3 regions of the Pseudoalteromonas sp. JC28 genome follow, and region 3 is predicted to be linked to each of the others. Evidence: predicted binding sites of a transcription regulator. Region 3 holds the regulator's gene; each other region holds the start of a gene.

Region 1 (10,094 bases), on a different contig from region 3:
TTGTATCTTGAGATACCTGTTGCCTGTACCATGATGTCCTCAAGGTCATTCAGTTCGAAGTCTTTTATGTAGTCGTGGCTTAACACGGTAACAGACTGGGGGGTTTCTTTAATGGTAAGGTCAAGTCCTGTTGGACCCGAGTTACGCTTGATTGGCTGGCCTACAACACTGATCCGTTCAATATTGTCGCGCTCGGCTTTTGCTGCCGCATTTGGAGAAAAATAAAGGAGTGATAACATCAGAGCTAGTGCTGTAGATTGATGCGCTTTGGTTTGCATGGGTGTTTCCTTTCCTAAATTGTTTTTTCGTCACAAGAGATAAAGATGAAAGTTCCTATGATATGTAGGAGCTATTTTTCTGAGATTGAACCAAGCTTTTGAATAGTTCTAACTGAAAACAGAAATTATTTTCAATTCTAAATGATAACTCTTTTTGTTACTATAAGGGGTAATGCAAAAAATGATTTATTGCAAAAATAATGGCTTACCCAAATCTCATAGTTGTTAGGATCTGATTGTTAGGTGGGATGTCAATTAGGTTGGATAGCGCTGTCACAGGGGCTTATCTATGTTTGAATATTAATACAAGGCAAGGAAGTGAAGTCGTTTTATGTCTTCGCTATTGGGTGGTCCATGACGGCAAAACAATGGTTCAACTGGCATAGTTTGAGTGGCGTGTGGTTTGGGGGGGTGCTGTTCATAATATGCTGGACTGGCGCGTTTGCGAGTATTGCCCACGAACTAGATTGGCTATTCAACGATCAGGTGAGGGCAGTAGACGGGCAATCAAACATAAGCTTAGCAGCAGCTTACGAGATGGTACAAAAGGCGTATCCTGACGCCCGAATAGGGATTGCCTTTACAGGTCCTGATACCTATTTTTCGTATGATATCGTGATGCGGATGCCTGATAGTCCTTGGCAACACGTTTATGTCGATCCACTTTCAGGAGCTATCCAAGGTGAAAGTAGTTTTTTTAATATTCAGCGCTTTTTTCGCGATTTCCACATGCATTTTTTCGGCGTGTTTGACAGCATCATTTCATACTATCTTGTGCTTATCTTTGCAGTTCCTTTGTGTATTTCGACCGTGAGTGCGCATTATGTATATCGCCTCTGGTGGAAAAAGTTATTTGTATTTACGTTTAGCGGGGATGCACGTGCCAAAATGGCAAGTATGCATAAAATAAGTGGGGCGTGGGGCTTATGGCTTGCGGTTGTTATTTCGCTTACGAGTATCTGGTATCTATTTGAGTTTGTACGAATGGATATGGTCGATGGTAAAACAGCTTATACTGATGTTGGGGATTTTGCCGTTAATCCCTTGGCAGAACTGCCGAGACAGGATAAACCACAATTGTCTGTTGTGGAATTATTCGCAATAGTAAAAGCGACGAGACCCGATCTTGAGGTGAAAGCTATTCGCTATTCTGGGGGTTATTTTTATGCTGAAGGACAATCGCAGGATTGGATAGTTCGGGATAGGGCAAACAAGATCTATGTCAACCCTTACACGGGGGAAGTTGTTTATAGCCAAACAGCATCGAGCCAAGGGCTATATTGGCGATTATCCGACACCGCAGACCCTCTACATTTTGGCAATTTTGCGGGGATATGGGGGAAGATACTGTGGTTTATATTTGGGGTTGTGCTCTCATTTTTGGTTCTCAGTGGTACTTACATGTATATCAAGCGGCAGTTTAAATTGCGCCGCAAAGATGAGTACCGAGGTGTAATGGTATCACTAGCGTTGAGTTTCGGATTGGTCTTATGTATTTGTTTTTACGCCCATCGCACAATTGCGGGTTATGGTATGGCAGGAAAGTGGCCGGAATTGCCGCTTGCTTCGTTGACTTTTTTATTAGGCTGGGTGTCACTAACTTGCTTGATTATCCTGGTTTGGAGCGCCGCCCTGCTCAATTTACGTCATAAAAATAGCTCTTCTTCGCTCAGGTTGAATCGGTATTGATTGTTGCAGACCAAAAAAAACCTCGCAGCTGCGAGGTTTCTTCACTCATGAAACTGTGCTTACACAACACCACGAGGTAAGCGACAGTCGTGATCTTTTGCTGCTAGTTCAGCAATCCACTGTTCTTCCGCTTTGAAGCCATCTTCGTTTTCTGTAACGATAGTAAAGCTTGCTGATTTTACAGCTGCTGCCTTCGGCGCTTTCTTAGTCGTTTTCGCTTTTTTGGCAGGCGCCTGCGTTGTCTCACTTGCTACAGCTGACCCTGAAGTTAGCTCTTCTGTTAATTCAGCTACCTCAGCAAGACGCATGTTTTTGCCACCATCGATGCTATACCAACCTGGCTTTGCAGTGATTTCAGGCTTTTTGCCATGTGCAGCTTCGTACGCAGCTTCGAAAGCGCTTAGTACTTCAGTTTTATCTAGTTTACTCATCGTAGATCCTAGTCGTGTTGTACGCGGATACGCGGGTTAAGATTAAACTCTATTTATACCCATATTTGCGCAAATTTTCAATTTTTTACGTTTTTCAGCGCCAATTTATCGAACTTTAGCCTGGTTTTGATGCCTTTTTCGACGCTTAAAGTGCTTCAGGGTCGATAATGCGACGTATCGTGATCCACATACTACCAACTTGTTCATGCCAAATTCGAGTGACTATATCTAGCGCCTTATCATTTGCGATAAACTGCCGACTTAATGGGAGTGACTTAAAATTATAAAACTCTGTCGGGGCAGGGAATACTTCAACGCCTTGTGCTTCAAATAGGTTTTTTGCGCGTTTCATGTGCGAAGCTGACGTGACAAGTGCAACATCATAATCTACCAAAACGGGCGCGAGCATTTTCGCTTCGTCTGCGGTGTCTTTGGCATTGTGGTTTTGCTTGATACGGGTAGCGGAAATACCTAAGCTCTGTGCAGTTTTAGCCATGAGTCCTGCGCTTGTTGCGTTGCCATAGCCATAACCAGAAACATACAGCTGGGCTTTTGGGTAAATATTAGCAAGTCTAATGCCTTCAACTAGTCGAGCTAAACCGCAACTACCTAGTTGAGCATTACTGGGGAGGGAATCATCGGGGTATAAATTACAACCAAGCACAACAATTCTGTCTATGTTTTTGTGCCTGCTTGGATTGAATGCGGTGAGCGTGCCCTTATCCCACTCGATAATGTGTTGCGCGACATAAGGAGTGGATATGCTCCAAGTAGTTAGTAGGACCAACCAGACTGCGATATACGGCCCTTTGCGTGTTTTGGCGATAAAAAACATGAGCCCCATAAGTGCAACCAAAGATAACGGTAACGGCATCAGAAGTTGACCGATAACCTTTTTGACTTCAAACATTTAAACATGCCTTAGATTTAGATAAGCCTGACGCAATGCTAGCATGAGATGGGAGCTGTAGAAATGTATAACAGTTAGGGCTCAAAAAGAGCCCAGTCAACTATCTTGCCGTGGTTTTACGGCAAGTATTGAGGAAATGGCGATAAACAGGGTTATCTTTCATGCTTTTCTTCATTGCTAAATACATTGGACGATTTAGCCCAAGAGCGCCTAGAGGAATCGATTTAATCAGCCCTTGGCTTTCATAAGGTGTGACCAACCAGTCTGGTAAGGCCGCAACCCCCATACCTGCACTCACAAGTTGGAAGATTAATAAACCTTGATCGACGGTTTTTAGCGTACCATCAAAGCGTGCATTTTGAATAAAGTGCTTAAATATGTCCTGACGCTCGCGAGGAATAGGGTAAGAAATGATGGTTTCATCTTTTAGGTCGAGTGCTGTGACATAGGCCTTCTTGGCCAATTCGTGATCTGGTGCAACGATTAACTTTAATTTAAAGTCAAAAAGATGCGCGTATTCGAGCTGTTCTGGTTCTCGAATGTCCGAAGTAAGCACTAAGTCCAGCTCATCTTCAATAAGGTCAGGAATCGCATCATAGCTAAAGCCTCGTTCGTAATCGACTTTAATGTCAGGCCAAAAGGTATTGAATTCTTTAATCGTTGGCAGCAACCAGTGAAAACAAGCATGACATTCCACGCTTAATCTGAGTTGTGAGATGGGCTGGTTAAGGCTTTCCTTCAAACGACACTTTGTTGCTTCAACTTTAGGCAATACATCATTGGCGAGCTCTAATAGCAACATGCCTTGAGGGGTAAAGCGTACCGGTTGGGTCTTGCGCTCGAATAGTTGGCAGTCGAGTTTGTTCTCTAGATCTTTGATCTGATGAGATAAAGCGGATTGAGTCAGGAATAGCTCTCGTGCTGTATTCACAAGAGAACCAGTTTCTTTCAAGGTGGAGATAGTCTTTAGGTGCTTTATATCAATCATTATCAACAATTCTCATATTTGAAGTGAGCAAATCTCAGCATTACTCAATATTACGATTCTATTTAGTTATTATCAATGTCTAGACGTCTAAATACCTACGGTGAATTGTTCAAAAATTCACAAATCCACTATAACACTAAAAATGACAGCGTTGTCACTACTTCTGTAAAAATTTTGCAAAAAATTACAAATTAATTTTATTCATATGAAATCTGAAAAAGCATCAATTGTTGTTTTTGATTATGATAATTAAATTTAGACATCCATACATCTAGATGGAATTAAAATCATGGCATTAACACATAATTTGGGTTTTCCACGCGTAGGCAAAAAACGTGAACTTAAATTTGCAGTAGAGCGCTATTGGTCGGGCGACTTAACGCAAGACGACTTAATCGCGGAAGGAAAGCGCATTCGTGCAGAAAATTGGGCATTGCAAGCTGATGCTGGTGTTGACCTTATCCCAGTTGGCGATTTCGCTTGGTATGACCACGTGTTGAATATTTCATTACTTGTCGGCGCGATCCCTAGTCGTCACAAAAATGATGAGTCTGTAAATCTCGATACTTTGTTTCGGATTGGCAGGGGTCGAGCACCTAGCGGCTGTGCGTGTGCAGCAAGTGAAATGACAAAATGGTTCAACACCAATTATCATTACATCGTCCCTGAGCTAACTCAAACACAGGAGTTTGCTCTGACTTGGACTGAGTTATTCATTCAAGTAGAGGAAGCACAATTACTTGGCTACCGAGCAAAACCCGTCTTGGTCGGCCCGGTAACCTATCTCTACTTAGCTAAATGTGTTGGCCAAGAGTTTGATAAATTAGTTTTATTAGATAAGTTATTGGCTGTATATCAGCAGGTACTTGCCAAGCTTGCAGCTCAAGGTGTTGAGTGGGTACAAATTGATGAACCTATTTTAGCACTGGAAATCGACGATGCTTATCGTAACGCGCTGCGCCGGAGTTTTGATGCGTTGAGTGGCCAAGGAGTAAAAGTGTTGTTGGCCAGTTATTTTGACTCCGTACAAGCGCATGTTGAAGATATTCAATCTTACCCCGTAGAAGGCGTGCATTTTGACTGCGTAACGGCAAACTACGACTTGGCTTCGTTAGAGGAAGTAGTTGGGCAAGATAGCGTACTGTCTCTCGGGATTGTGAATGGTCGTAACATTTGGCGCTCGGATCTCGAAGGTGTATATCAGCAACTTGCTCTGGTTCATGAACGTCGCGGTGATAATCTCTGGCTCGCTCCTTCGTGCTCATTATTACATACGCCAGTGGACTTAGAGCAAGAGCAAAAGCTTGATAGTGAGTTAAAGTCTTGGCTCGCATTTGCCAAACAAAAAGGGCAAGAGCTGGCATTATTGAAAAATGCATTGGAGCAGCGTGATATTACCCAGTTGGTCGAATATTCTAAGCCTGTAAAAGCGCGTTTGACTTCTACTCGAGTGAATAATAATGAGGTGCAGCAGCGTGTTTCAGCGCTTACAACAAAAGACGGTCAACGCACGAGTGAATTCGCAACCAGAATTAAAAAGCAAGCACAATCGCTAAATTTACCCTTATTGCCAACCACAACGATAGGCTCTTTCCCACAAACCCAAGCTATTCGTAAGGCGCGACGTGATTATAAAGCGGGTACGTTGAGTACTGATGCTTATCAAAGCCAGATGGAAGCGGAGATCCGTTATGCCGTTGAAGAACAAGAAGCGCTTAACTTAGATGTGCTTGTACATGGCGAAGCAGAGCGCAATGATATGGTTGAGTATTTTGGTGAATTACTCGAAGGTTTTGCCTTTACTCAGTTTGGTTGGGTGCAAAGTTATGGGTCGCGCTGTGTTAAACCCCCTGTGATCTGGGGAGATGTCTCGCGTGCAGCACCAATGACAGTGAAGTGGACGAGTTATGCACAGAGCTTAACCAAAAAACCGATGAAGGGCATGCTAACAGGGCCGGTGACTATTTTATTTTGGTCGTTTGTCAGAGATGACTTAGACAAGCCGAGCATCGCGAATCAAATCGCATTAGCACTGAGAGATGAAGTGGTAGATTTGCAAAATGCAGGGATTAAGGTGATCCAAATCGATGAACCTGCTTTTAGAGAGGGGATGCCACTCAAAGCCAGTCAGTGGAAAACTTACTTAGCGTGGGCGGCATATGCGTTTAGGGTATCTGCAAGTGGTGTGAATGACGAAACACAGATCCATACGCATATGTGTTATTCGGAGTTTAACGATATTATCGCCGCCATAGCGGATATGGATGCGGACGTGATCACAATTGAAACGTCACGTTCAAATATGACCTTACTCGACGCCTTTGAAGATTTTGACTACCCCAATGACATCGGGCCTGGTGTTTATGATATTCACACGCCAAACGTCCCTGAGGTGGCTTGGATAAAAGACTTAATTCACAAAGCAGCGAAGAAAATCCCAGTAGAAAGATTATGGGTGAATCCAGATTGCGGGCTAAAAACCCGAGCATGGCCAGAAACCCGGGCTGCACTTGAGAATATGGTGGCAGCAACCAAGGAGCTTAGAAGCGAATTAGGTAGAAGTTAAACTAAACCAGTCTAAATACCCATTGTTTATAAACAATGGGTATTTGCTAGTTTCTACTCAGTAAAAATGCCATCGCTTGATCTGCGGCGAGTGGTTTAGAAACAATATAACCTTGACCAAATTGACAGCCTTTTTGCTTTAATAGCTGCCACTGGGTTTCGAGCTCGATACCTTCGGCGACAACGGTCAGGTTAAGTGATTGTGCAAGCTTCAAAATCGCATCAACTAGGGGGTTTTCTCTTTCAGTTAGTTGGTCAATAAAGCTCTTATCAATTTTAAGCACATGAATGGGGAGCTGGTGCAAATAACCTAAAGCAGAGTAACCGGTGCCAAAGTCGTCAAGATAAAGCTTCACTCCAAGGGATTCTAATCCTTGAATAATTTTGGTTGCAAGAGCTAAGTTTGCTATTAATCCAGATTCTGTGATTTCCAAACATAAAGAGCCAGGTGTAAGCTCATAATGATGATAAAGTTGCTGAATTGTATCTACGAACTCTAAGCTTGCGAAATGTCGCGATGAAACATTTACCGTAACGCGAGTTTTCGGCAGCTTTTGCGCTTTCCAACGTTTGAGTTGTTTGGCTGCTAATTCCAACAAATGTAAGTCAAGTTCAATGATCTGTCCGGTTTGCTCTGCAATTGGAATAAAAGCATCTGGAGAGACGAGACCATTTTTGGGGTGAAACCAACGGACAAGGGCTTCAAAGCTCACAATAGCGCCAGTCGTGAGAGAAAATATCGGCTGATAGTACAGCGCAAATTCATTGTTTTTTATGCCATGTTGCAGATCATTTTCAATATCGGCTTGCTGTTTTAGGCGCTTGCGCATGGCATTATTAAAATAGCAGACCTGACCCCGACCCGAAGATTTTGCTTCGTACATGGCGGCATCTGCTTGCTGCAGTAAATTAATTGCGCTATCGGACTCGTTATCAGTGAAGGCAACGCCAATACTGCCAGAAGCTTGCAGAACATGACCATCTATATGAAGGGGCTTGGTTATTGCTGTGGTGATCCTATCAAGTAGCAGAGTGACTTGTTGCCTGTCTTGGACATTTTCCATAAAAATTGCAAACTCATCACCCCCGAGCCGCGCGAATGTATCGGTTTTGCGAATACAGCCATTTATCATCTCGACAATAGCAATCAAGAAATGGTCACCAACATCGTGGCCAAGTGAGTCATTAATGCTCTTAAATCTGTCTAAATCCAGATAAATTAGGCAGTGCAAATTAGAGGACTCGATTCGTGCAAGCCTCAAAATGGCATGCTTGATCCGCTCTAACAATAAATAGCGATTGGCAAGACCTGTTAAGTCGTCATGTAAGGCTCTATGCTCTAACGCTTGTCGTGAAAGCTGCCGGTCTATGGCCATGCTGACTTGGCGACTTATATAAGTCAAAATAGATAAATCATGATTCACGAAAGCTTGGTCGTTATTGTAGCTTTGCAGTACAATCACGCCCTGATATTGATCATTAACCAAAAATGGTACGCCTAACCAAGAGCGCGGCGAGCGGCCCACCATTTTAAAATCACCCCGCGTAATGTGCATTCTAAATTGATTGTTATCACACAGCAGTGGTCGTTGGTTCTTCAGTATATAGTAGGATGCAGTATGCTTAATCTGATCTTTTGATACTTTTTGATGTGCATTACATTTTTCGCCTCCCTCAATCAAATAATCGATTTCTAAAATATCCTGTTGAGTATCATAAAGGCCGATAAAGAAGTTCTCGGCGCAAAGCTGAGAGGCAATGATTTTATATAAGTCATCATAAAAAGCTTCAAGGTTCTCAAAGCGGTAAGTGATGTTTGCAATTTTAAGCAGGGACTTTTCTAAATTCTGTGCTTGGTGTAACTGGGCAATCGTGGTTTGGAGGTTTTCTAAGGTACGTAACTGGTGGATTTTGGCACTGAGCAGATGTGCGACCGTCGATAATATCTGTAAATGCGCGGAGGTAAAATAATCGGCCTCTGGATGCTCACAGTCAATCACACCGATTAAATGACCGTCATACTCAAGTGGTACACAAAGCTCTGACATGGCGGGTCGTAAATCAGCAATGTACATAGGGTGAGCGGCGACGTTTCCAGAAATAAAGGGCGCTCTAGTCGTTGCTACTTGACCAGTAATACCTAAACCAATCTTTATCTTGGTTTGTTCAACACGATAATCACCATTAGCATGGGAAACGCCCATACTTGCAGCGACTTCTAGATATTCTTGGTAAGGATCAGCGAGATAGATAACACAATCGACAAACCCCAGTCGGTTGACAACCTGTGTCGTAACGTATTCAAATAATTCGTCAAGTTTGGTTAGATGCAGCAGCGACGAAGAAAACTGGTTAATGATGCTAAGCTGCTCAGTTTTTGATTCTAATTTTTGGTTCTCAGATAGCATACATATTTCTCATGAAAAGATGCTACTAAGTTAACTTAAATTGTACATATTTACCAATATTGTGAAAAATGAAAACGCGCTAAAGTAAACTCACAAAGTGAAATAATCTGCGGTTGGCCTGAAAAACTTTACTAACACCCATGTGCAGCCTATGATCGGGCAAATTCAGCAGTGGAAGAGAGCAATGACGAGCAAACAAACGCTAACGATTACACGACCAGATGATTGGCATGTGCACCTACGTGATGGTGATGTATTGGTCGATACGGTAAGAGATATTAGTCGCTATATGGGCCGCGCGATTATCATGCCAAATCTGGTCCCACCAGCAACTTGCACAGAGACTGCTTTGGCTTATCGTGACCGCATAATGGCCGCTAATCCTCAAGGTAACTTTCAGCCTCTAATGGTGTTGTACCTTACGGATAACACTACTCCTGAAGAAATAAAAAAAGCGAAAGCAACCGGTCATATCGTTGCTGCTAAGTTGTATCCAGCCGGTGCGACGACAAACTCAGCGTCGGGGGTAACGGATATTGAAAACGTGTATCCAGCACTTGAAGCGATGCAAGAAGTTGGCATGTTGCTGCTTGTGCACGGTGAAGTGACGGACTCATCTATTGATATTTTTGATAGAGAAAAAGTATTCCTTGAGACGAAGCTATCTAAAGTCGTTGATAACTTTCCAGCGCTAAAAATCGTACTCGAACATATCACAACAAAAGATGCCGTTGATTTTGTCAATCAAGCACCTGACAACGTTGCAGCAACTATCACTGCTCATCACTTGCTTTATAACCGCAATCATATGTTGGCTGGTGGTAT
Region 2 (10,094 bases), on a different contig from region 3:
GCCAGCAATACATCAGGCTTTTTCGTGTTATAAGTCATAGGAGATGGCTGCTCAGCACTTAGGCGCTTCGCCATATCTTTTGCATCACCAGTGATAAACACATAGTGAATATCTTCGGTCTGCAAGTTCTCTTTGATAACTCGATTGATATCTTCAACAGACAGCGACGCTAGCTGCTTTGTCACATAGGCAACAAACTCATCGGTGTTGTAGAACTGGCTATCAAGTGCATAACCTAGCTGTCTATCTTGGCTCGCCACCATTTGCGGCACAAAGTTGATTAAGAAGTTACGTGTTGCTTCAAAGTCTGCTTGGCTCATCCCTTCTTTGATCAGCTTATCGAGTTCAAACAATGCAGTACGCGTTGCAAAATGGGCATCGTTATTAGAACGAAGTGGGCGTAACCACACTTGGAAAATTTGCTCACTACGACCTAAGTTTGCATCCGGCTTAGTTTGGAACATACCACGAGGGAAGTATTCGATATATGCATAATCACCATAGTTCATACCACGTACCTGACGGATACGCTGGTACAAGTGGCTGTTTGAACTGCGGTGCTCACCAAAGTATGAACGCACTAACCAAAGCGCAGCCCAGTCTTTGCTGCTACGAACCGTGTCGATTGGGAAACCAAAAGACACCGCTGTTGATTTTGCATTCTTTTCTACGATGGTTGCGTGATGGCCAGACAGTTTAGGGGCATCAGGCACTTGTAAACGCGCTTCTTCGCCTTTAGGTAAAGCCGCAAGATCGTTAAACATCGTTTCTTTTAGCTGTTTATCGAGTGCACCTGTGATACCCACGTTAAGTTTAGCTTGAGTAAATTGCTGAGCGTAAAAAGCCTTAACGTCATCCAGTGTGATTGCTTCTAAGTCTGATAAATCACCAAAGTTATAGCTTTCGTATGGGTGGCCTTTGTACAGCTCGTGATAAAGCACTTCTTTACCTAGTTCTTCATCATTTGACGCTTTCAAACCAGCCTTAATGCCGTCGATTAGCTCTTTTTTCAGACGTTTAAAATCATCTTCTCTGAACCCTGGGCTCAAAAGCTGCTGACTCACAATGCCATACCATTGATCAGCGTTATCTTTATGAATACGACCACGTAAAGAAATCATTTCTTTATCGATTTGATAACCGAAGCTACCAGCAATAGGATACAGCGCCTTTTGAATTTCTTTGTATGATTGCGACTCACTTCCACCATTGGCAATCATAGCCGCAGTAAGCGCAGCAAGACCTTTTTTACCTGCAGGATCTGCGGCAGCACCTGTGTAAAAAAGAAAGTTCACATCCACCAGCGGTGAATTATTGGTCTTGTCTAATACGTTGAAATGACGCGTTACTGGCTTGTCCATTTTTGCCACTAACTTGTCTAAGTTAACTTCCTTATCAAAACCAGGCACAGACTCAAGTGCAGACATAGTCACCGTTGTGCGGCTGCTGTCCACAAAGTATTTATTGGCAATATCACGAATGTCTTTCGCAGTGACTTTATCTGCACTTGCATAAAGCGCATTCACCACTTCAGGGTCACGCTCAAAATGCATGTAGCTTGCGAGTGTCGAAGCAATAGATTGTGATGAGTCAAGGCCGTTAATAAAGCTGTACTTTAGGTTTGATTTAAGTGCAGCAAGTTTATTTTCATCTACCAGCTCTGTGCGTGCTTTTGCGTAAGTGTTATTGATTGCATCACGCACTGTCGCCAGATCTTTTTCATCTTCAACTTTAACGAAAACATGCAGAAGACCAGGGTCTTTGGTTTCAGGGTTGTAGGTAAACATTTGGCTTGCAAGCTGTTTGTCTACCACCAGCTCTTGATATAACTCAGAGTTTTGAGAGAAGTATAACTGCGAGATCAAATCAAGCGCAGCTCGGTCTTTTTTCTTCGGCTCCCATGCAGTGCCTTTATATGAAACAAGCAACCAGTGACCAGGTAAGCCATCATATTTTTCATGAACGTAACGTGCTTTCTCTTGTTTAGGCTCAACTGGAATATCAGCTTGATAATCACCCTTTTTCCAATTACCCCAGTGCTTTTTCACCATAGCCATGGTTTCTTTTGGATCTACGTCACCCACAATGACAAGCGATACGTATTCTGGCTTGTAAAAACGTTCAAAGAAGGTTTTACCATAGGCCATTTGATCTGGCATTGCTTCGATGTCTTCAAAAAAGCCCATCGTTGTGTGTTTATAGGTATGTTTATCAAATGCTTCTTTTCTTACCGCAGAAAGCAGTTTTCGAACTGGGCTGGCATTATTTTTAAGGTATTCACCTTTCACGGTTAGTGCTTCAGTACGAAACTGTTCTTCACTGTAAGTCAGGTTCTGAAAGATATCCGCTTCGATTTCTAATACTTTATCTAAATGCTGCTTCGAGAAATTTAGGTGGTAGTTCGTGTAGTCATTGGTCGTGTAAGCGCGATTATCAACACCTGAATTTTTCAAAATGTCCGAATAAACGTCTTGTGGATACTTTTCTGAGCCTTTGAACATCATATGCTCAAAGAAATGAGCGAAGCCGGTTTTACCCGCTTCGACTTCATTACGCGAACCAACAGAAACCGGGATCTGTAGCGATACCACATCAGGATAGTTAGTTTTAACTACCATGACGCGAAGGCCATTTTCTAGCTCTTCCAAAACATAATCTTGGGCGAATACTTTATTGGATTGGGCAGCTTGAGTACTTTCAGCTGACTGTTGGGCTTGGTCTGAATTCGTCGCTGCGCAGCCACTAAGCGCTAAGCTTACGGCAAAGCTGGTTGCTAGTAATTTGAATTTCATGAATTTGGTCCTAATCATATTTTTTATTCTAAGTAAGTCGTGTTCACTTACGTTAGTAAACCTCCTGATTATGCCCCAAAGCCATACTAATTCGCTAATTTCCAAGGTGATTTACCATCCTAATGTGTAAACAAATATGAAATTTTGGTTTGAGCACTTGAGATAAATTCATAATTATTGAAATTCTTTCATTAAAAAAAATCTATCTAGACGTCTAAATGGCTGCTATATTAGTAAAGAGATACAGAAATGCTTTTGTGGAATGAGGATTATGGCTTTAACGCTTCAAGAGAAAATCATTGACCCTAACCAAGGGGTATATTTAATTGGTACCACACCACCTAAGATTGGCACCGACCCAGAGCAGCTAAAATCAATTGCCGCTAAGCTTTTGGGCCGTTTACATGAGATTGAATACGACGGCGTGATCATCTATGACATTCAAGATGAAAGCAGCCGTACTCAAGTACCACGTCCATTCCCTTTTAAGCACACCGTTGATCCGTGTGAATATAGTCAGTTGATCCGCGAATTATCACACCTTGATGTAATTACGTATAAAAGTGTGGCACAGCGCGATAGTGAAGCTTTTGGCGATTGGTTAAGCAGCACAAAACAGCAATATGGGTTAAACAATCTAGTATTAGTGGGCAATCCGTCTTCACAAGGCGATATTAAGTTGCCGCTTTCTGAAGCCTATAAGGTATTGAAGCATCATCAAGATGACTTTTTCTTAGGTGGTGTAACTATCGCAGAGCGCCACGCCAGTAAGCGTAATGAACACGAAAGATTAATTGATAAAACAGAGCAAGGCTGCCAATTCTTTGTTTCCCAAGCAGTGTATGACGCTCAAGCAACCATAGATCTTATTACGAGCTATGCTCGCACCTGTAAACAGCAAGGGCAAACACCAAAACGCATTATTCTTACCTTTACTCCATGTGGTGGAGAAAAAACCTTGCAGTTTATGGAGTGGCTGGGGATTTCAGTACCAGAAGCAACCAAATGGCGCATGTTAGATGCAGACAATACACTAAGTGAGTCAATTCGTATTTGTAGAGAAAATCTAGATCAAATCTTAAAAAGCTGCTCACATCTAGATATTTCTCTTGGCTTAAATATTGAGAGCTTAACAAACCGTAAAGAAGAAATAGATGCATCTATAAACCTTTATCGACTGTTGAAGGCGACCATGGAATTATGCCTTGCGGAAAAGCAAATTGCTTAATGCAGTCTAAGCCAGCTTCATCAAGCTGGCTTTTCTGTTAACCTTGCTGAATTATCCAAAGCCCAGATTAACTTAGGCTCAAGAAAGCGATTAATCCCACCCCAAGTAGCAAGCGGTAAATGACAAATGGCATCATGCCCATGCGCTCTATGATTTTCAGGAAAAAGAAGATACAGGCATAAGCTGAGATAAACGACAGTGCTGCACCACTTAATAACGCATTCCAATCAACCACTTCATCGCCGGTAGCAAGCTCTAAACTGTAATACAATCCCATCATCGAAATGACTGGAATAGACATTAAAAACGAAAAGCGCGCCGCACTTTTCTTATCAAGCCCGAGTAATAAACCTGCGGTGATGGTAATACCTGAACGCGATGTGCCGGGAATAACAGCGGTAATTTGCGCAAGCCCCAGTATCAATGCGCTTTTCCAGTTTAAGGCAAATTCGTCTTTGATTTGTTTCGCTTTCACGTCGGCATACCAAAGCAGTAAACCAAATACTATCGTCGATGTTGCAATCACCCAAGCACTACGTAAATAAACTTCTACGATATCCTTAAGCAGTGGAGCTAAGATCACGAATGGAATAGTGGCAACCACAATACACCAAGTCAGCCGGCTTTCTTTCGAGTGCGTACCTGAGAATGATTTGAACCATCCTGCCAATAGGCTGACAATGTCTTGTCGAAAATAAATAACGACAGCCAGCAAAGTACCAACATGAACAGCAACATCAAAGGCAAGACCCTGATCTTGCCAACCTAGTACCTGTGAAGGTAGCAGTAAGTGGGCAGAACTCGAAATAGGTAAAAATTCAGTGAGACCTTGAATAATTGCAAGGACGACAATCTCAATAAAGCTCATTGCTTGGGAAACTCCACTTTCCATAATTTTTGAGTTGGGTTGTGATACTCCTGCCATAACTGAGCAATGCTTTTACCCTCAACAGGATGGATAAAATCAGGAGCTAGTTCAGCTAATGGCTGAAGCACGAAGGCATTTTTGGTTATTTCATCCCGAGGCAACTGAGCGGGTGATGAACAAATAAGGTGGTCATAAAAGAGAATATCGAGATCTAAAGTGCGTGGACTAAACTTCTTTTCACTACAGCGACGACCATGATCGTATTCTATCGACTTGAGCAGTTTATACACTTCGTCTAAAGACAGCTGTGTTTGTGCCGCAAAGACCGAGTTATAGAAATTATTCCCAGCAAACCCGACGGCTTCACTCTCAAAAACACTCGAATGTTGAAAATCCGGAAAGTGTTCTATCAATACGCTCAAGCCACTCAGCAAGTTTTTTTCTTTTTCTATGTTTGAGCCGAGACTGATAAAAATTTGTGCCATGATAATTCTACTTCTTACGCACAATTTCTACACCAACCGTTTGTGCTTGTGGCACGGCAGCAGGTTTACTCACTTTTATAAGCACTTGTTGTACATTAAATTCATTTAGGATCATTGCGGCAAGCTGTTCAACTAACGTTTCTAATAGCTCAACTGGTTTTGCTTGGGTATGCGCAATAATACGCTCACTCACTTTAGCATAATCAACCGCCAAACTAATATCGTCATGGCGAGCGGCAGCGCTAATATCGGTCAACATCTCAACATCAAAGTAAAGGCTTTGTTTACTTTCTTTTTCAAAGTCGTACACTCCTATTATGGCTTCGACGTGTAGCTGTGAGATATAGACTTTATCCATGTAAACTCCAAACATGTTTATCGCTGTAATTCACCCGCATTTTCTAATCGCAATTCGCGATCTGTGCAGGACTTAAGACCGCCGATCATAGCCCAAAACAACGCAATAAAAAATAAGGAAGACAGTGTTAATCAGTTTAATGTGCGTATGTGCTTATTTATTGGGATCGATTTCCTCAGCGATTCTGGTTTGTCGGTTATTCAATCTACCAGATCCACGCTTTAATGGTTCTAATAATCCAGGCGCAACCAATGTATTAAGATTGGGAGGAAAGATCCCAGCTGCGCTGGTGCTCGTCTTCGATATTTTAAAGGGAACCATCCCGGTGTGGGGAGCCTACTTTCTGAAAATAGAACCTGTGTGGTTAGGTGCAATAGCCGTAAGCGCATGCCTTGGTCACATTTATCCTATTTTCTTCCACTTTAACGGTGGTAAAGCGGTAGCAACGGCATTTGGTGCGCTATTACCCATCGGCTTGTCATTGGGTGGGCTATTGATTAGTACGTGGCTCGTGGTGCTAGCGCTAACACGCTATTCTTCACTCGCAGCGATTGTCGCAGTCGCAGCAGCTCCACTTTACACATGGTGGATAAAACCGCTTTATACGGTGCCGGTAAGCTTTTTAACTGTGGTGATTATTATTCGTCATAGGGCAAATATTAAAAGGCTCTTGAGTGGTAAAGAGCCCAAGGTGGGGAAAAAGTCTAAAGACTAGGGCCTGTTTACCTTTCAAGTTTGTTTTTGCAGCAGTTTGATTGGTATTTGTACAAGGCAGAGCCTGCGTAGCATAGTTATTCTATGTGAGTCAGGCGATAACACAGTAGAAATGCTGATCAAGCGCTGCCCTTTGGGTTCACCTGAGTGCGCTTTGTTCATTGTTGCTCAACTTTTGCCTAGATTACTAGGCGGCAAGTCGAGCGTCGCGACCAAAACACACTCAGGAGAACAAAAATCAAACAGCAAAGATCAACAGACCCTAGACTTTTTCTAGACTATCCAGCGGCCAACGTGGCTTAGTTTTCATATCAAGTGGCGCATGCTGACCTGCTTTTAGGCGCTGCATTCCTGCATAAGCTATCATCGCCCCATTGTCTGTACAAAATTCAGTGCGCGGATAATAAACTCGCCCTTTCATACCAAGCATCATGCGCTCAAGCTTTTGCCTAAGTTCTGTATTGGCGCTGACGCCACCTGCAATCACAAGGCTTTTAATGCCTGTTTCTTTCAGTGCCCGCTTGCACTTAATCGCTAGTGTTTCTACGACCGCAGTTTGAAAGGCATGAGCGATATCTGCTTTCGTTTGCTCATCATCGCCTTCATTACGGATCGTGTTTGCCGCTGCGGTTTTTAATCCACTGAAACTAAAATCCAGACCTGGTCTGTCTGTCATCGGTTTTGGAAAAGTAAATCGCCCTGCTTGACCCTGTGTCGCCATTTTCGCAAGCATTGGGCCGCCAGGGTAATCAAGGCCGAGTAGCTTTGCGGTTTTATCAAATGCTTCACCAGCAGCATCATCCACTGACTCACCAAGTACCTCATACTCACCGATACCTGAGACTTTGACCATCATGGTATGACCACCAGAGACTAGCAGCGCGACGAATGGGAACTCTGGTTTATCGTCTTCAAGCATAGGGGCAAGCAAATGGCCTTCCATATGATGTACGGCAACGGCTGGGATCCCCCAACCAAATGCTAACGAGCGACCAATTGAGGTGCCAACTAACAAAGCACCGACCAAACCCGGCCCTGCGGTATAAGCAATGCCATCAAGGTCTTCAGGACCGCAACCCGCTTGCGCGAAAGCAGCTTCAATAAGAGGGATCGTTTTGCGTACATGATCACGAGAAGCAAGTTCAGGCACTACCCCACCATAATCGGCGTGTACTTTTACCTGAGAATATAATTGATGTGCCAACAGCCCTTGCTCATCATCATAAATAGCAATACCCGTCTCATCACATGAGGATTCTATACCCAAAATACGCAAGTTACTTTCTCCAAACTCTTTACTGCAGCCGCTGATTATACGAAATCAGCTACTCAAGTTCCAAACCAATATTTGTTTGGCCGTCAGCTAGTGCCAAGGCCTTTAGCGACTTCACCGAGTCGCTGCTAATACGCCCCATATTTTCCACGTGTTCGATAAGCTCAGCGAGGATTTCAATTTCATACTGCATCTGCGGGTGTTCACGCACTAACTCATTTGTTGGAGATATATCTTCCGCCATCAACATAAACTCGATGTATTTAGCTACCGTTGCCTGAGAAATTTTGGCAACGCTTACAAACTCATGTTCATCTTTTGTCATTAGGCCTTGCAACATGCCTAACAGCGCTGTCGCTACATCGATTGCGGGATAGGTACCAAACATATCGAACTCACTGAGCTCAGGTACATTTGGTTCAACCTTTTCAACCAGCTTTTCTAAGCTAATTTTGCTCTTTGGCAGTAATATTTTCTCCCAGATTAAATTCAGCGTATTTCTGAGAACTTGCTCGTCGCCAAAACCCGTAGCCTCACTAAATAATGAATAATTTGGCAACATACGCTCAATAATAGCAGCACCTAAGACTGCCTTTTGAAGATAATTTAACTCTCTAATTCTTTGAAAGTTATTTGCTTTGCTCATGCTTATTTCCACATTGCCAGCAATATTCAAACGCTGGTCCATTTAATTCTGCACAGTGGTTACATAGCCAATCCGACAGCTCGGCGGCACTGCGATGACGTGATTTGTTATAGTTTACCAATATTTCCTGAGCCTCGGGTAACTTTATTGCATAAACAAAGAGCTTGATGGCAGCTTGCTCTGCTGGAATTTCACCAATAGCACCTGACAAATGCTCACCTTGTAAGCGAACCTGAATATTCGCTTGTTCTAGTTGACCTTTGAGTAAATGCGCTTCAACAAAGCCGCTGATAGCGCACAATTGCACCCAATGAAAAGATTGTTCACTCATTGCATTATCTTCACTATTGAATTAGCACTCAATGTGCTCATTTGTTTCTTGATAAAATCATTCATTATCATCACACTTAAACATCAAGCTATTCCATTAAAATACGATTATGACTCTAACAACACCGGGCCTATTATTCCCAGCAATTTCTTTATTACTGCTCGCTTACACCAATCGCTTTTTGGTACTCGCACAATTGATCCGTGAATTAAACGCTCGAGAAGGCGACACCATAAGATCTTTGGTTAAAGCGCAAATCGAAAACTTAAGGAAACGAATTAGATTAATCAGACGAATGCAAGTATGGGGCGTAATTGCGTTTTTACTTTGTACGTCTTCAATGTTTGCCTTGTTCCTTGAAATATCCTTACTTGGCGTAACATTATTTGGTGCGAGTCTCTGTAGCCTAACCTTATCATTGCTACTTTCTCTTTATGAAATCCACATTTCTTGCGATGCAATCGAACTAGAATTGCAAAATATCGAGAAAAAACCTCAACAAGATTAGCGGCCTTGTTACTGCCGACTATACTAACGTTGAGTCAGCATAAAAAGAGGAGCAATCTGTGAGCGGATTTTTGTTCTCAGATGAAGTGCTAGAAAGCCCAATAAATCAAATGGCCGATACCTACTGGGATATTCTGGTTGTAGACGATGAAGAAGACATTCACCAAGTGACTAAGCTGGTGTTGTCCGGCTTTAAGTTTGAGAATAAAGCATTGAGATTTCATCATGCCTACTCAGCACAAGAAGCAAAAGTCATCTTGGACACGGAGCAGAATATTTCTGTAGGCCTTATTGATGTCGTGATGGAAAGTAATCATGCAGGGCTTGATTTAGTGCGATATATCCGTGATGACTTAGAAAACTTTGATATTCGCCTTGTGCTGCGCACAGGGCAGCCAGGTGAAGCACCGGAAGAATCGGTTATTCGCGATTACGATATTAATGACTATAAGAACAAAACCGAGCTCACTGCCGTCAAGTTAAAAACGCTGCTCTATTCTGCTTTACGCGCTCACCGGGATATTCAAACCATCGAAAAGCACAAAATGGGACTCGAACGCATTATTGATGCATCTTCGAATTTTTTAAAGTGTAGCAATATTCAGGATTTTGCATCAACTATATTATCCCATGTATCCGCTGTAATGGGATTATCAGATTCGGAAATATACTGTGCAGCAGCAGTAAATCATCAAGCTAATGAGCCCACAAAATTTAAGTTACTAGCAGCCTCTGGTGCAGGCGTAGAGCCAAGTAATGTAACTTTGCCAGAGAATGTACAAAATTTATTTATAGAAACGCACAACAAAAAATCATCTATGAAGACCCGCAATGAATATATCGGCTACTTCCCTTCCCGAGAAGGCAGTGAAACGATGATTTATGTGAGTAA
Region 3 (10,094 bases):
CGATACCGTTTTGTTCAACTGACTCAATAGCTTGCTCTTTAAGCTCTTCTGGATTAACAAGCTTTGCAGCTTCTTCTTCAATCAATAGCTTAAGTGCTTCTTTAATTTTCAGCTTACGGTTCTTTTTCTTGTCACCCGACATGTTTTGGAACATGCTCTGTAGCTGGCTGGTCATTTCTTCCATACCAGGAGGTGACATGATCTCAACATGAGGCGCCGTTTCTGCGATGTCGATCTCAATTTCTTTGTCGTCTAACTGACCTTCACGTAGTTTCTTACGAAATACTTGACGTGTTGACGAATTTTCATTTGGCTGAGACTCACCCCAAGCGTCTTTTGCTGGTGGCAAAAGTGCATCTAAAATACGCTCTTCGGCGGCTTCTTCAGCGCGGAATTTGAATTTCTTGGTTTGCTGTTCACGTGTTAGTTTAAAAGAAACTTCGACTAGATCGCGGATGATGGTTTCAACTTCTTTACCAACATAACCCACTTCGGTGAACTTAGTCGCTTCTACTTTGATAAATGGTGCGTTAGCAAGCTTTGCTAGACGGCGGGCAATTTCAGTTTTACCTACACCCGTTGGGCCGATCATCAAAATATTCTTGGGTGTAACTTCTGCACGCAGCTCTTCATCAAGCTGCATACGACGCCAACGGTTGCGCAGTGCAATCGCGACGGCTTTTTTGGCTTTGTCCTGACCGATAATATGTTGATCAAGCTCGTGCACAATCTCTCTTGGAGTCATAGCTGTCATGACGAGTCCTATTACAATTCTTCGATAGTTTGGAAATTATTGGTAAATACGCAGATATCGCCGGCGATCTTCAGGCTCTTTTCCACGATTTCTTTCGCACTTAAGTCTGTATTTTCAAGTAGTGCGGTTGCAGCCGCCTGTGCGAAGTTACCACCACTGCCGATAGCAATAAGATCATGCTCTGGCTGCACCACGTCGCCGTTACCTGTGATGATAAGCGAGGCGGTTTCATCGGCTACCGCAAGTAGGGCTTCAAGCCTTCTTAATGCTCTGTCGGTACGCCAGTCTTTTGCCATTTCTACGGCTGCTTTAGTGAGATGGCCTTGGTGCATCTCTAGCTTTGCTTCAAAGCGTTCAAATAATGTAAATGCATCAGCTGTACCGCCAGCGAAACCTGCCAGTACTTTACCATTGTATAGACGACGTACTTTACGTGCGTTGCCTTTCATAACTGTGTTACCAAGCGAAACTTGGCCATCACCGCCGATAACCACTTTGTCATCGCGACGAACACTAACGATGGTAGTCATAGTAATCCTTATCTGGGCCTGTGCCCGTGTAACTCTAGATTAGTAGGAAATATGGGTGGACTTATAAAAATCAAGTCCAGCCCCAAATCCCGCAGCCAAATATCCCAACGCGTTGTAATTTGTTTTTATCGCTTTCTGCTAAACGCTTGGTATCGTAGGGGCCAAGACGGACACGATACCAGACACCGTTACTCCCTTCGGTACGACGGATCTCCGCGATTAATCCAGCAAACGCAACTTTGGCTTTCATGGCTTCGGCTTGGCTATGGGTTCTAAATGAACCACACTGCATTTGATAGGGACCTTTGCTCTCGATCTCTTTAACTTCGACCTTGATTTCATGATTTTTAATTTCTTCAATGAACTCAGGTGGGCGAGGCTTTGGTTTAATAACCTTTTGCTCGGCAACTGGGTGTGGGTTTTTGGCTTGCTCTACTTCTTTAGGATCGGCATTGGTTTTTATAAACCAAAGACCGTAGGCAAACCCTCCGATTAGTAGAAATGCAAAAATAGCAGCAATAACAGGAAATTTCGCCGATTTTTCTGGCTTGTCTTTCCCCTTGCCTTTAGGTTTCTTATTGATGTAATCGTGCTGTGCCATAGGTTATTTGATTTTAATAGCTATCCATTGGATCAACATCTATGCTCCAGCGTACTCGATTGGCAGACTCATGCGTAGCGATATAGCGCGCAAGTTGCGAAAGGTAGTCCCGCAGCACAGTGCGTTGTTGTGCGTGTATGTGTAATTGATATCTGAACTTTCCAGCTATTCGTTCAAGTGGTGCTGGAATTGGACCCAGCAATTGTATACCAGGATAGGGGGTAGCAGGAACCAAATCCGACAAAAAGCGCAATACTGTATTTATATTTGTTGCCTCGGCGCGGATGATAGCTAAGTGTGCGAAGGGGGGAAGCATAGCTTCTTCACGCTCTTGTAAGGCATATCGCGCGAAGTCGCCATAACCATTATTAATTAAATCTTGCAATAATGGATGTTCTGGAAAATGCGTTTGCAATAACACGGTTCCCGCTTCACCGGCACGTCCGGCTCGTCCAGCAACTTGCGTAATGAGCTGTGCCATTTGCTCGGTTGCTCTAAAGTCACAAGAGTAAAGTCCTGAGTCCACATCCAAGATAATCACAAGGCTGACATCGGCAAAGTGGTGGCCCTTGGCAAGCATTTGAGTGCCGACCAGAATTCGCGCGCCACCTTGATTAATTTCTTCAAGGGCGCTTTCAAGGCTGCCCTTACGGCGCGTAGAATCTCGGTCAATGCGAGTAACGGGAATATCAGTGAAGCGTTCGCTTAAAAAGCCTTCGAGTTGTTCTGTACCAAGCCCTGTGGGCATGATTTGGGTGCTGCCGCAATCTGGACACTGTCTCGGTACAAAGTCCTGTTCACCACAATGATGGCATACCAAGCGGTTCATGTTTTTATGGTACGTGGCGCTGGTAGAGCAATGTTTACAGGTATTAAGCCATCCGCATTCGTGACACATCAATGTTGGTGCAAAGCCCCGACGATTTAGAAACACCATAACTTGCTTACCACGAGCGAGTGTTTTTTCCATCCAATGTAAACTCATTGGTGAAAACCCGCCTTGTTCTGGCTGACCTTTCATGTCGACAAGGTGAAATTGGTTGTCGTGCTGGGTCTGCGCTCGTTTACTCAGTGTGACGAGTTGATATTTGTTGGTAATGGCTTTGTGTAATGTTTCTAATGCCGGTGTTGCGGTTCCCAAAAGCAAAGGGCAGTGTGCCTGATGCGCTCGAAATGCAGCGAGATCTCTGGCGTGATAGCGCAGGCCTTCTTGCTGTTTAAACGAGTTGTCGTGCTCTTCGTCAACGATGATCATGCCGAGATTTTGAAATGGCAAAAAAATGGCCGAGCGAGTACCGATAACCAAAGCGCTCAGACCCTTTTCGGCGCGACGCCAAGTATGTAGGCGCTCGTTATCGGTTAGATTTGAGTGCCATAAATCAATGGGCAGGTTATTAAAGCGCTTCTTAAAGCGGTTGACTGTTTGCGGTGTGAGTCCAATTTCAGGCACTAAGATCAGTGCTTGTTTACCCGCTTTTATTATGTTTTCAAGGCTCTGTAAGTAGACTTCGGTTTTACCACTTCCCGTTACACCTTCGATTAAAAAGGTACGGTAACCGACTTGTGCATTGACGGCGCTGCAAATAGTCGCTTGCTGGTCGTTTAGGCGTGGCTTTTCGCCTAGCTGTAATTCGTTTTGCGACCAATCACTATCATGCTCAATAGATTGTGAGATAAGCGCTTTTTCTTCTAATGCTTTAATTGTTTGGCTAGCAAATCCGAGCGCTTTGAGTTCACTTAATTTTATTGCACCACCTTCATATAATTGAGAAAGCAGCGCTTGTTGCTTTTTGGCTCGCAGTGTTGGTAGTTTCTGCCCTTTTTCCGTTAATCTGACGATAGGGATCTGAGTTTTGTCTGGGCTTCCACCATCTCTGAGTACTGCCGGTAGTGCTGTGAATAAGGTATCGCCAATTGGATGACAGTAATACTGGGAGACAAAGTGTAAAAAGCTAAGTTGTGCTTGATTAAAGACAGGATGCTCGTCCAACACCTCAATAATTTGCTTGAGTTTTTCTTTTGGTACATCGGTGTCGTCTTTTTTAGCAAGCGCAATCGCTGTGCAGCGACGGTTGGCAAAATTGACGGTGACTCTCATTCCTGCTTCAACTTGCATGGTTGGTGCTAGCAAATAGTCGAATGTTCGGTGCAGTGGCAGCTTTAAAGCTACTTCAAGAATGAGCATGTATTACAATTCCATAAAGTGAGCGCAGTGACGAAGTATATACCTAAGGTGGTACGAATTGAAAACTTACTCAGAGGCGGTGATAAAAAACTCTGAAATATTGCTTGTAGATTGTTCAGTTAAGCACTAAAATACGCGTCCACATTTTTGTATAACTACGTATGGTGCCAGACTTCGGGTTTGGAGAGCGATACGGCCTTAACTAGAGGTTGCTATGAAAGAAGGTATTCACCCTAATTACGAGACGATCACTGCATCGTGCTCTTGCGGTAACAAGTTCGAAACTCGTTCAACGCTATGTAAAGATATTCACCTAGACGTATGTTCTGCATGTCACCCGTTTTACACTGGTAAGCAGAAGATCCTTGACACAGGTGGCCGTGTAGATCGCTTTAACAAGCGTTTCGGTGCACTTAGCAGCAAGAAGTAATCTTGTTGGTCTAGTCGAAAAAAGCACCTTTAGGGTGCTTTTTTTGTGCCTGTTTGAAAATACCTTCTCGATTTATACATCCTATTCTGCATCAGCAGATAGACCGTCAGTCATCCCGTCTTATTGTGTCTTTTATTCTTCTAAAATAAAAAACTTGCCAGTTTGGCAGCAAAACTTTACTGATCTCTTGGGTAGAGTAAAAACTCTATTTAGCAGATAAATATTGAACATTTACGAGCTTAAGTTGTGAAAATAATCAAAGCTCATATAGTAAATAGTATCAGGTATGAGCACTTAATATAAACTAAAGTCAGTATATTGCGATTAAATGTCGGTATCTTGACGTTAAAGTTAGTTAAGTTGCAATTTTCTTATTGTTTTTATAGTTGGTGTACATTTGTGCTAATTTTATACATTCCGTGCTGATTTTAGCGTCTTGTTTTTTAAGTTTTAGTCATTTTATTTGTGAAATATTTCTTAAAATTGAGCTTATCTTCTCGGAAAAGTATAGAAAATACCATGCTAGTGGATAGACCTGATTTTACTTGAATAATGAGCAAAACTCGGTATTGTGTGAATACGGTCGATTAACTATATGTCCTATTGACATACCGCGACAGCAAAGCACATACGCTTGTTGAGTGGTTGAATGTCGTCGCTCATATAGTTAATCGCACTGTGTGTTGCTGTAACCAGCTAGCTAGGTTGCCAACATTCAGAATGCGAACGTTTACCACACTCTCACATTAACTTCGTAGGAAAATATCGCGCCATGACAGACTTTCGTCAACAAGCTCTAGATTATCACGAGAAGCCCGTTCCAGGTAAAATCAGTGTTGAACTCACTAAACCTGCCGAGACCGTAAAAGACTTAGCACTTGCATACAGCCCAGGTGTTGCAGAGCCAGTACGTGAAATCGCGGCTGATCCGGCGAATGCATACCGTTACACGGGTAAAGGAAATATGGTTGCGGTGATCAGTAATGGTACGGCAATTCTTGGCTTGGGTAACTTAGGTCCTTTGGCGTCAAAGCCTGTTATGGAAGGTAAGGCACTATTATTTAAGCGTTTTGCGGGCCTTGATTCAATCGATATCGAAGTTAAGCACAACACCACTGAAGACTTCATCAATACTGTGGCAAATATCGCAGACACATTTGGAGGTATTAACCTTGAAGATATTAAAGCGCCAGAGTGTTTTGAAATTGAGCGCGCGCTAATTGAACGTTGTGACGTTCCTGTATTCCATGATGATCAGCACGGCACTGCAATTGTAACCGCTGCGGGTATGCTGAATGCGTTGGAAATCCAAGGTAAAGATATTCATGATGCGATTATTGTGTGTCTTGGCGCGGGTGCAGCCGCTATTGCTTGTATGGAATTACTGATCAAATGCGGTGCTCAACGTGAGCACATCTATATGCTGGACAGAAAAGGCGTGATCCATACTCGTCGTGATGACCTAAATGAATACAAAGAGCTGTTTGCAAACAACACGGATAAGCGTACGTTACAAGACGTGATTGCAGATGCGGACGTATTTGTTGGTGTTTCTGGCCCAGACTTACTTTCTGCTGAGGATCTAAAGCTAATGGCTGACAAGCCAGTGGTATTCGCTTGTTCTAACCCAGACCCTGAGATCAGCCCTGAAGTTGCACACGGTGCACGTAATGATTTGATCATGGCGACAGGCCGCTCGGATTATCCAAACCAAGTAAATAACGTACTGTGTTTCCCGTTTATCTTCCGTGGTGCGCTTGATGTACGCGCAACCGCTATCAATGACGAGATGAAGATTGCAGCGGTTGAAGCAATTAGAACGATTGCGAAAGAGCCTGTACCTGCTGAAGTGTTAAAAGCGGCTGACGTAGATAGTCTAGAGTTTGGTCCTGAGTATATTATTCCAAAACCAATGGATCCACGTTTGTTACCTCGTATCGCAAAAGCGGTAGCGGTAGCTGCAATTGAATCAGGCGTGGCACAAATCGATATGCCAGCTGGATATATGGAATAATACCATTGGTATTATTCAAATGAAAAAGCCTCGATTGAGGCTTTTTTTGTGTCTGTATTTCCAGAGCGAAAGAGCAGTTATCACTCTTCGTTTATTTCTGGGATCTCCAAACCGCGCTCTTCCATTATTTGTCTTACCTCTAAAGGAATACGCTCTGGATTATCTTTTCTCAAGTCTTCATCGCTCGGCAGTGGCTGACCTGTGAAGGCATGTAGAAACGCCTCACATAAAAGCTCACTGTTCGTGGCATGACGTAAGTTATTCACTTGGCGACGTGTACGCTCATCAGTTAGCACTTTGAGTACATTCAGAGGTATGCTCACCGTGATCTTTTTTACTTGCTCTGCTTTCTTACCGTGTTCTGCATATGGGTGAATATACTCACCGTTCCATTTTGCCATAATTGTGTACTTGCCTCAGTTACATCAATGCCAATATGACTGGGTTCTGGTCTACATTATTCACCAACCGCATGAATATAGGGATAACCTTACGAATTAAAGATAAATCCCAAACTCAAATAGATGAATAAACTAATCCGCCATAGCGAGATAGAAGAATCTCTGCCATAGTTTTCAATAACTCAGTCGTATTAGCAACGCCTAGAGTGGCGAAATTTTATCGGTTTAAAAAAGATAGTCAAATACTAGTTATTTAGCCATTTAGCAGTATAAATGTTTTGACTTCTGGTTTCTGTTGCTCTAACCTTTTAGACGTCTAAACATCCAACTATCTAGGTGACCTTATGAGTCAAGTTAATAAATCGACGGTAGCAGTGCGTCACGGTATAGAAGCTGATAAAGCGCATGGGGCAGTAGTGCCACCGCTTTACCTTTCTACCACCTATTCTTTTGCCGATTTTGATACCAAACGCGACTACGATTATGGCCGCAGCGGTAACTTTAATCGTGATGTGCTTGCACAGGCACTTACCGAACTTGAAGGTGGTGCTCGTGGTATTATTACCGCCACTGGCATGGCTGCCGTTCACCTAGTAACTCAACTGCTTAACCATGACGATACGCTGGTTATTCCACATGACTGCTATGGTGGTAGCTATCGCTTGTTTACATCGCTTGCAAAGCGTGGATTGCTCAAATTAGCCGTCTTGGATCTCACGCAACCTGAAAGTCTTGCGCAGCTGCAGCAGATCAAACCTAAATTAGTTTGGATTGAAACACCAAGTAACCCAATTTTGCGGTTAACGGATATAGAAGCTGTCGTAAATGCAGCACACGCTGTGGGGGCTTTGGTCGCCGCTGACAACACCTTCTTGTCTCCTGCATTACAAAACCCCATTGCCTTTGGCGTAGATGTAGTCGTGCATTCAACTACTAAATATATCAATGGTCATTCTGATGTCGTGGGGGGCGCGGTGATCGCGCGTACACAGGAGTTGGGTGATGAGTTAGCTTGGTGGGCGAATAATATCGGTATTACAGGTGCACCTTTTGATAGCTACCTTACCCTACGTGGACTGCGCACCTTAAATGTGCGTTTACGCCAACATCAAGAAAATGCTCAGATTATTGCGGAGTATTTAGAAAAGTCGCCGTATGTTAGCCAAGTTTATTACCCTGGCCTTGAGTCGCATCCTCAACACGAACTTGCGAAAAAACAACAGCTCGGCTTTGGTGGCATGGTGAGCTTTGATATCAAAGGCGATCTGCAAACATCTGCGAAGTTTTTAACGTCTCTAACGCACTTTTCATTGGCAGAATCTTTAGGTGGGGTTGAGAGTCTTATTTGTCATCCAGCGACGATGACACACGCGGGTATGGATCCGCAAGCACGTTTAGAAGCGGGAGTGGGCGACACGTTGATTCGTATTTCTGTAGGCATTGAAGATGCACAGGATCTCATTGCAGATCTGGAATCGGGATTTGCATGTATTGATGAAAGTCAGGCGAGTGATGATGCTAAGTCATTCAAATTAACGCCTGCACATACAGTAGCGTTGTGGTGAGTAAATGGCAAAAGTAGTACATAAGTTTGGTGGTTCGAGTTTAAGCTCGCCAGAGCGTTATCAGGCGGTTGCCAAGATAGTGTTAGAGCAATGTCAACTAGGTGACAGTGTTGTGGTTTCTGCTGCAGGAAAAACAACGAATACCCTAGTGAAGTTATGGCAAAGCTTTGAGCAGCAAGATGTTCGCGCATTCAACGATGTTTTATTACAAGTTGAAAATCATCAACGTGAATTAATTGATGCCCTGTTTGTAGGTGAACAACACAGTGTGTTACTCAAACAGCTTGTCAATGAGCTGCAAGCAATCGCTTTAGGACGAGAAGAACAGCATCTTCACTACGCGAGTTTACTTGCACATGGAGAGCTATGGTCGGCTCGTATATTAGCAAACTACCTAAGTTCTCAAGGTATCGAAGCCAAAGCTATCGACGCTCGTACGTTATTTGTACAACAAGAGGGGGTGTTACTACACGCCCATAACAAAGAAGCGTGCTATCGCGCAATTGATGATCACGCTATCTATATTGTTACCGGTTTTATTGCCGCAAATGCACAAGGTGAAACGGTGACTTTAGGCCGAAATGGCAGTGACTATAGCGCGACTTTGTTGGCAAGTTATCTTGATGCGGCTCAAGTATCAATTTGGACGGATACAACGGGTGTATTCAGCACTGATCCACGTAAAGTCGCCAATGCCATAAAATACACAAAGGTATGTCGTGGCCAAGCTGAATTACTCGCACGATTAGGTAATCCAGTACTACATGCAAAAACGCTGTCTCCACTTAAAGATACCGATATAAAACTGCAAGTTCGCAGCAGCTTTGACGCCGATGCACTTGGCACTGAGATAGTAAAGGCAGGCTATAGCAAAGAGAAGCGCTTTATTACCACTTTTGGACAACTTGACCTGTTACGCGTTGAGCAGCTAAAAAGTGGTGAAGTGAAACAGCTAAGCCAGCTTATTCAGCATAGCATTCATCATTTTGTTAAAGGTGGAGAGGCACACTTACTGGTGCCATCTGAGTTTAGCCATGTTGTGATTAAAGCGCTGGATTCGCGAGCCAATATTATTGAGTCGCAAGTACAAGGCTTTGCTATTGTTGCCCCAAGTCAGGATGTTGCTGGCTTACATCAGCAAGCTCTGGAATTATTGGATGAACATGCGATTGTCACCCGTTTTGTGCTGCAAGAGCGCCATTACAGCTTAGTGTTAACCGATCAAGCAATTGATAGCGATCTACTTGCTATATTGCACGAACGTTTGGTCAATAAAGGCAGAGAGCTTGCTGTGATTGTAGCTGGTGTTGGCAATGTGGGTGAAGTGTTTATCGAACAATGCAAAAACCAAGTCGCTAAGCTGAGTGAGCACTTTGATCTTAAGTTGGTTGGCTTACTGCGTTCTAAGCAAATGTTGTTCTGTCCAAGCGGGTTGAATTTAGCATCGTGGCAACAGCAATGGCAAAATGAGGCCATCGAATACAATGAAGCAGAGCTATTCACTCGTATTAAAGAGCTAGATTACGAGCATAAAGTGGTGGTCGATATTACTGCGAGCGAGCGTTTCAGCGAGTTGTATCCACAGTTTGTTGAACATGACTGCCATTTGATCAG

What was found. Region 3 encodes MetJ, which represses methionine synthesis genes. Its sites were predicted from a motif close to TAGACGTCTAGACGTCTA; they were not measured.
Positions count from the first base shown of each region.
Region 1: the regulator MetJ is predicted to act here: its motif matches at 4,369-4,386, upstream of metE (5-methyltetrahydropteroyltriglutamate--homocysteine S-methyltransferase).
Region 2: the regulator MetJ is predicted to act here: its motif matches at 3,000-3,017, upstream of DS891_RS10455 (methylenetetrahydrofolate reductase).

Region 1 is NZ_QOKX01000005.1:141,955-152,048, forward strand. Features, by position in the region: gene DS891_RS12505 (TonB-dependent siderophore receptor) at 1-278, opposite strand, end outside; gene DS891_RS12510 (PepSY domain-containing protein) at 633-1,967, shown strand; gene DS891_RS12515 (hypothetical protein) at 2,027-2,398, opposite strand; gene DS891_RS12520 (YdcF family protein) at 2,544-3,308, opposite strand; gene DS891_RS12525 (LysR substrate-binding domain-containing protein) at 3,409-4,296, opposite strand; gene metE (5-methyltetrahydropteroyltriglutamate--homocysteine S-methyltransferase) at 4,586-6,862, shown strand; gene DS891_RS12535 (EAL domain-containing protein) at 6,909-9,269, opposite strand; gene pyrC (dihydroorotase) at 9,454-10,094, shown strand, end outside.
Region 2 is NZ_QOKX01000004.1:121,127-131,220, reverse strand. Features, by position in the region: gene DS891_RS10460 (pitrilysin family protein) at 1-2,792, opposite strand, end outside; gene DS891_RS10455 (methylenetetrahydrofolate reductase) at 3,064-4,020, shown strand; gene DS891_RS10450 (undecaprenyl-diphosphate phosphatase) at 4,088-4,888, opposite strand; gene folK (2-amino-4-hydroxy-6-hydroxymethyldihydropteridine diphosphokinase) at 4,885-5,373, opposite strand; gene folB (dihydroneopterin aldolase) at 5,381-5,731, opposite strand; gene plsY (glycerol-3-phosphate 1-O-acyltransferase PlsY) at 5,856-6,446, shown strand; gene tsaD (tRNA (adenosine(37)-N6)-threonylcarbamoyltransferase complex transferase subunit TsaD) at 6,708-7,721, opposite strand; gene DS891_RS10425 (YjaG family protein) at 7,771-8,364, opposite strand; gene DS891_RS10420 (DUF2007 domain-containing protein) at 8,348-8,695, opposite strand; gene DS891_RS10415 (DUF2721 domain-containing protein) at 8,805-9,203, shown strand; gene DS891_RS10410 (DUF3369 domain-containing protein) at 9,262-10,094, shown strand, end outside.
Region 3 is NZ_QOKX01000008.1:20,154-30,247, forward strand. Features, by position in the region: gene hslU (HslU--HslV peptidase ATPase subunit) at 1-754, opposite strand, end outside; gene hslV (ATP-dependent protease subunit HslV) at 766-1,284, opposite strand; gene DS891_RS17915 (SPOR domain-containing protein) at 1,355-1,885, opposite strand; gene priA (primosomal protein N') at 1,899-4,070, opposite strand; gene rpmE (50S ribosomal protein L31) at 4,285-4,500, shown strand; gene DS891_RS17930 (malic enzyme-like NAD(P)-binding protein) at 5,273-6,514, shown strand; gene metJ (met regulon transcriptional regulator MetJ) at 6,595-6,915, opposite strand; gene metB (cystathionine gamma-synthase) at 7,260-8,480, shown strand; gene metL (bifunctional aspartate kinase/homoserine dehydrogenase II) at 8,485-10,094, shown strand, end outside.